3 regions of the Pseudoalteromonas sp. OF7H-1 genome follow, and region 3 is predicted to be linked to each of the others. Evidence: predicted binding sites of a transcription regulator. Region 3 holds the regulator's gene; each other region holds the start of a gene.

Region 1 (2,209 bases), on a different contig from region 3:
TTAGAACCTTTGGTCAATGACTTAAGTTGGTTGGGTCGTGAGCTGGTTTCGCTAGTCAACTTGCCACAGTATCGCAAAAAAAACAGTAAAGGCACGTCCATTAAGGTCGACACGCCGGCATTAGCATTAAGGTATTTAGGCCTTGAGAACTTGCAAATGGTGATCCCGACAATGGCGGTAAGACACTGGATGCCGCATGCTACAGAACCATTTGGCTTAATGAAGCGTAAATTACGCGAGCTGAGCATGAGCACAGCCATTGCGGCAAAAGAGCTGGCACCATTTTTTGGGGTAAAAGAACAGCATGCGTTTACTTTAGGCATGTTACTAGAGCTTGGGAAAGTGGCCTTGATCCGTCTTTATTTACGCACCTTCGAAAAAGTGTGGCAAGCCAAGGTACAAATAGCACGAGACAAAAAGCAAAAAGACCTACACACCGCATTAATGGAGTTATCTCCTGATCCATTATTTTTACGTAACTTGTTGATAGAACATTCGGCAGAGATATCACGTAAGCTAATTGAAAAAATGGAGTTACGTTATTTGCCCTTTAATGCCGTCATGGAAGAGTATGCGCAAACTTATCTACCAAATGCGCATAAAAACATTGCCGACCCATTACCTTTGACACAAGTGATGCAAAAAGCCTATGGCTACGCACAACTACTTGTTTTAAAAGATAGTCAGTTAATTGAAGATGACGAAGCCGAGATTTTGCTCAATCATTTAGAACTTACCGAGGAAATGCGTCAGCAATTGGCAAAATGTGCGTTCCATAACCTGCAGTTGACGATTTTGTAAAAAAAATTGAAATTTTTTTTGCGACTATTCATTCAAAACCTAATCTTAAATGATCTGTGCAAGGCTGCACGGGGCTTGCTTTGCCCTAAATATCTGCCCTAGATAGTTATTCACTTGAGTTGAGAATATATGTTAAACCCTTGAATACTAAGGGCTGAGAACGTGGTATAAGTGAGACAAATGGCGCTTTTTCTGGAATAATGAGCGTATGAATTTTGTGCCATCAAGGGGCGGGTCAAAATACATAGCACCGAATTGGTGTGAATAAATATCCTATCAAGTGGCGGCAACGCGCCGACCTCCAAAAGGAAATGACTCCTTGTTTGCACTTTCACTCACCAAATATGAGGAAATAAAATGACTATCAATCGTGAATTGTTTGACGACGTAATGGTACCTAACTACGCACCTTCAGCGGTAATTCCAGTGAAAGGTGAAGGTTCTCGAGTATGGGATCAGGAAGGTCGTGAGTACATCGACTTTGCTGGTGGTATCGCAGTTAACTGTCTAGGTCATTGTCACCCAGCTTTGGTGGGCGCGCTTAAAGAGCAAGGCGAGAAAATTTGGCATCTGTCTAACGTGATGACTAATGAGCCTGCACTACGTTTAGCGAAAAAGCTAACTGATGCGACGTTCGCAGAGAAAGTCTACTTTGCAAACTCTGGTGCAGAAGCGAACGAAGCGGCGCTTAAGTTAGCACGCCGTTGGGCACTAGATAAGTTTGGTGCTGAAAAGTCGCAAATCATCTCTTTCAACAAAGGTTTCCACGGCCGTACTTTCTTCACTGTAACTGTAGGTGGTCAAGCTGCATACTCTGATGGCTTTGGTCCAAAGCCGGGCGACATCGTTCACACAGACTATAACGATTTAGCGGCATTTGAAGCGCTTATTTCAGACAACACTTGTGCCGTGATGATGGAGCCGCTACAAGGCGAAGGTGGTATCATTTCACCAACTGCTGAGTTTGTAAAAGGTGTTCGCGAGCTGTGTGACAAGCACAATGCGCTACTTATTTTTGATGAAGTGCAAACTGGTGTTGGCCGTACTGGTGACTTGTATGCATACCAAGGTTTAAACGTAACCCCTGATATTTTAACAACGGCTAAAGCGCTTGGCGGTGGTTTCCCTATCGGCGCGATGATCACAACAACAGAGATTGCTGCGCACCTAAAAGTAGGTACTCATGGTTCTACATACGGCGGTAACCCGCTGGCGTGTGCGGTTGCAGAAGCGGCATTTGACACAGTAAACACAACAGCTGTACTTGATGGCGTAAAAGCAAAAGAGCAGCTGTTCCGTGAACTACTAAACGACATCAACGAAAAGTACAACGTATTCACCGAAGTACGTGGTAAAGGTCTATTGCTTGGTGGTGTAGTCACTGAAAAGTACGAAGGCAAAGCAAAAG
Region 2 (2,209 bases), on a different contig from region 3:
CGGATAATGTGTATTGATGGGTGCCATTGCTGCCGTGAGCATGGCTTGTAGTTCTTTGATGCTCAAACCAGGCAAAGGGCGCATATCAATATGCAGTTCACAACAGCCACAAATACGGTTGGCGTTGTCGCCGCCATGAATGTGTCCAAGGTTTAAGGTTGGGTAAGGAATAGCAAAATGTGGAGTTGAATATTTATTCTTTAATTCTTCTCTTAACTTTAATAAATTTGCAATCACCTGATGCATGATTTCAATGGCATTTAAGCCGCGCTCTGGATCTGAGCTATGACCTGAACGACCAACGATGCGGATGGCGGTCGTCATATGGCCTTTGTGGGTAAATACCGGCACCATATCAGTGGGTTCACCAATAATGCAGCGCGCCGGCTTCAAGCTTGGATGTTTTGCGATTTCCTGAGCACCAGCCATAGTGGTTTCTTCATCGGCGGTGGCTAAAATCATGATAGGTGCATTTTGCTGTAATTCATCAAGCTCTGAGATTGCATTCAATACGAAAGCAAAAAAACCTTTCATATCAATACTTCCAAGACCATATAATTTATTATCTTGCTCGCTTAATTTAAAAGGATCAAATTGCCAGCGGCTATCGTCGAAGGGAACGGTATCCGTGTGGCCGGCCAACATTAATCCACCATCGCCATTACCTCGTCTTGCAATTAGATTATATTTTCCTTTTGCATGTTCAAGCTCTGTTACTTCGACAGTAAATCCTAACGTTTCGCACCACTGTGCGAGTAGGTGGATCACATTCTGATTACTCATGTTGAGACTGTCTTCTAATGCACTGATAGATGGCGCGGCGATCAGTTGCTGATACATTTCCATAAAAGCGGGCAATTTCATAAAAATTCCTAAAATACTTATTCAAAGTTCTTGCATAAAAATATAAAGATGTTTAGAGTGAATATCAATTCACTTTTTTAGCATAAATATATTTTGGGACAGCAATGCGACGATTTGACTTCAACAACTAGCAGAACCAATCCTAATCAAACTTTTTTAATCTTGAGAACACTATGTTGAAAGTATCTATAATCGGAGCGAGCGGCTACAGTGGCGCTGAGCTTGCTAAGCTGGTTGCCAAGCATCCTGCCTTCACACTTGCGCATTGCTTTGTATCTGAGCAAAGCTTAGACAAACACAAATTCATCAGCGATTTATATCCAGAATATTCGGGCTTGCTAGATATTGAGCTGCAACCCTTAAATGAGCAAGCTTTTTCGTTGATAGAGCAATCATCGGACTATGTGTGTTTATGCACGGATCACAAAGTTAGCGTAGAACTTGCACCGGTATTTTTACAGATGGGCAAACGGGTTTTTGACCTATCTGGAGGTTACCGTTTATCTAGCAATGAAGACTACGAAACTTACTACGGTTTTTCTCACCCACATCAAGACTGGTTAGCGCAAGCGCAATACGGGTTAGCTGAATGGTATGGCGATGCTATTAAAACGGCAAAGTTAGTGGCGGTCGCGGGCTGCTATCCGACTGCGGCACTCAATGCACTTAAGCCATTACAACAAGCTGATCTGATAACAGAGCAGCCAGTTATCATTAATGCTGTTTCTGGTGTTACCGGCGCAGGTAGAAAAGCGAATGTCGCCACACACTTTTGCGAAGTATCTCTTGCACCATACGGTTTGTTTACGCACAGACATAGTCCAGAAATAGAAAAATACCTTGAACACCCAGTGTTGTTTACGCCGCATTTAGGGAACTTTAAGCGTGGTATCTTGGAAACGATCTACGTCACTCTGAAAGAAAATATCACACCAAATCAAGTTGATGCCGCTTACCAGGTGCTTGCCGATGAGCCGCTGATCAGATTAAAGGGGAGTCAACTCCCATCAATCAAAGCCGTTGAAAATCAGCCTTTTGTTGATATTGGTTGGCAGCAAAAGGGCAATCAACTGATTGTAGTGGTCGCGATTGATAACTTGCTTAAAGGGGCTGCAGGCCAAGCATTACAGTGTATGAACTTGGCGGCGGGACTTGAGCATTATCAAGGTTTAGGAGTAGTAGCATGAGCAAACAAACTTGGGTGATAAAACTAGGTGGTGCGGTGTTGAATCAAGAGGGTGCAGCGCAAGCATTGTTTTCAGCTATCAAGCAAATTCAACAGGATGCACCACACAAGCAGTTTGTGATTGTTCATGGTGGCGGGGCGCTGGTTGATAAGTGGCTG
Region 3 (2,209 bases):
TTCAAGTGTCGCTAGCATGTCGTCTTTTGCTTTTTGCTCAAACGCGCTTAGCTCACCGTAAGGAAGTAACTTCTCTACACCGTTTTTACCAAGGATAACTGGCTGTGCAAAGAATGTTGCATCGCCTGTGTTACCTTCAACGTATGCGTACTCAAGTACTTCTTCACCTTGTAGACCTTTCACTAGCGAGAAGCAGAAACGTGCTGCTGCTGCACCCATTGAAAGTGTAGCTGAACCGCCACCCGCTTTAGCTTCAACCACTTCAGTACCCGCGTTTTGGATACGAGTCGTTAGTGCAGCAACTTCTTCATCAGTGAACTCAACACCTTCAACTTGAGAAAGTAGAGGTAGAATTGTAGTACCTGAGTGACCACCAATTACTGGGATCTTAACTTCAGCAACGTCTAGACCTTTAAGCTCTGCGATGAAGGTTTCAGCGCGGATAACGTCAAGCGTTGTTACACCGAATACGCGAGCTGGATCATAAGTACCTGCTTTTTTGAACACTTCAGCAACGATTGGTACCGTGCCATTTACTGGGTTTGTGATGATACCAACAAGTGCTTTAGGGCAGCTTCTAACGATACCTTCAGCAAGTGTCTTGATGATACCTGCGTTAACGTTGAATAGGTCAGCACGGTCCATACCAGGCTTACGAGGCATACCAGCTGGGATAAGCACTACGTCAGCACCAGCAAGAGCTGGGTCTAGGTCGTCTTTACCATAACCCGCTACTTTTACCGCAGTTGGGATGTGAGATAAGTCAACTGCAACACCAGGTACAACAGGTGCAACGTCATAAAGCGCTAACTCAGAGCCAGCTGGAAGACCATTTTTAAGCAATAAAGATAGAGCTTGACCGATACCGCCAGCGGCACCTAATACAGCAACTTTCATTTGAATTCTCCATAATTTGAAGGTGGAATTGAGTGTGCAGTAAAGATAATGAAAAGCGCTGTTAAACACAAATTAATCACGGTTATTTTCGAGATTTTTTGACTAATGTCTTAAATAAAAGTGTAAAGATCGCGACACTTTGTACACTTATGCTTTACGACTGCCATTTTGGTCGCGCAAATTTGGGAATCTCGGCGGTTTTGTGTAGAATTTAAAGATTAGCCGTAAAAGAAGACAGACTATGCAGCCGCAAGAAAAACAAGAAGCACTGATCAAAGCATTTAAAGCCATTTTAAAAGAAGAAAACTTTGGCTCTCAAGGTGAAATTGTTGATGCTCTAAAACAACAAGGGTTTGACAACGTCAGTCAGAGCAAAGTGTCGCGCATGCTGAGCAAGTTTGGTGCTGTGCGTACACGTAATGCTAAGCAAGAAATGGTTTACTGCTTACCCGCTGAAATGAGCGTGCCAACAGCAAAAAGCCCTTTGCGTCAGTTAGTCGTTGATATTATGCACAACGAAATGATGATTATTATTCGAACCAGTCCCGGTGCTGCACAGTTAATTGCGAGGCTACTTGACTCATTAGGTACCGCAGATGGCGTATTAGGTACCATCGCTGGCGATGACACGATTTTTATTGCCCCTGCCAAAGTATCTGAAATCGACGTTACTTTAGATAAAGTAAAAACCCTGTTCGATAACGTTTAGTCTATTATTTTTATCGGTGCTAACTCACAGGTTAGCACATACTCTGATACTCTAGCTTCTACGAACACGCTTCCCCACTATCACGATAAACAGAATAAATTGCTTATCTTTACAGCAAAAAACGTTTGACATAATATGTCTAATTGTGGCAACTTTAGAAACGCATGTGAGGTTTTCTCACTACGCATGGATGGTTTTTAAGCTGATTGATTAGCTTCTCGGATTTGTTTCCTACAGTGTCTCCGTCTTACCGGACACGAACGCTATTCGCTTCACTCAATCATCTCACATTCTATGATGCGGAACTCACCGCTTGATAAACACAAAGACACCTTGCGGCGCTGAGTGGACAATTCACTGACTTAACCGCTTAAAAGGAAATACAAGGAACTAGGATCAGCAATGGAATTTTTAAATACTGCATTTACGTTTCCCACTGTTATTTTTTCAACACTATTACTGATAGTGCTGTTGTTCTGGTTAATTGCTTTACTCGGTTTTGCTGATATCGATATCTTAGAAGGCGATGTTGATATTGAAGCCGAAGGCGCAAGCTCTGGTTCTTTTTGGGAAGTCGCTTTTGGCGGCGTCCCTGTGAGTATT

Evidence for each region. The regulator ArgR, encoded in region 3, controls arginine synthesis, uptake and breakdown. The targets are predictions, from matches to a motif close to ANTGAATANNTATTCANT.
Region 1: MHN30_RS05900 (aspartate aminotransferase family protein) is a predicted target of ArgR. The motif match lies at 1,061-1,078, and genes of this name have one in related genera.
Region 2: argC (N-acetyl-gamma-glutamyl-phosphate reductase) is a predicted target of ArgR. The motif match lies at 921-938, and genes of this name have one in related genera.

Annotation. Positions count from the first base shown of each region.
Region 1 covers NZ_JAKRFX010000003.1:389,602-391,810, reverse strand. The annotation lists gene MHN30_RS05905 (HDOD domain-containing protein) at 1-801, shown strand, start outside; gene MHN30_RS05900 (aspartate aminotransferase family protein) at 1,159-2,209, shown strand, end outside.
Region 2 covers NZ_JAKRFX010000028.1:36,312-38,520, forward strand. The annotation lists gene argE (acetylornithine deacetylase) at 1-864, opposite strand, end outside; gene argC (N-acetyl-gamma-glutamyl-phosphate reductase) at 1,041-2,051, shown strand; gene argB (acetylglutamate kinase) at 2,048-2,209, shown strand, end outside.
Region 3 covers NZ_JAKRFX010000001.1:118,195-120,403, reverse strand. The annotation lists gene mdh (malate dehydrogenase) at 1-897, opposite strand, end outside; gene argR (transcriptional regulator ArgR) at 1,139-1,606, shown strand; gene MHN30_RS00515 (OB-fold-containig protein) at 2,009-2,209, shown strand, end outside.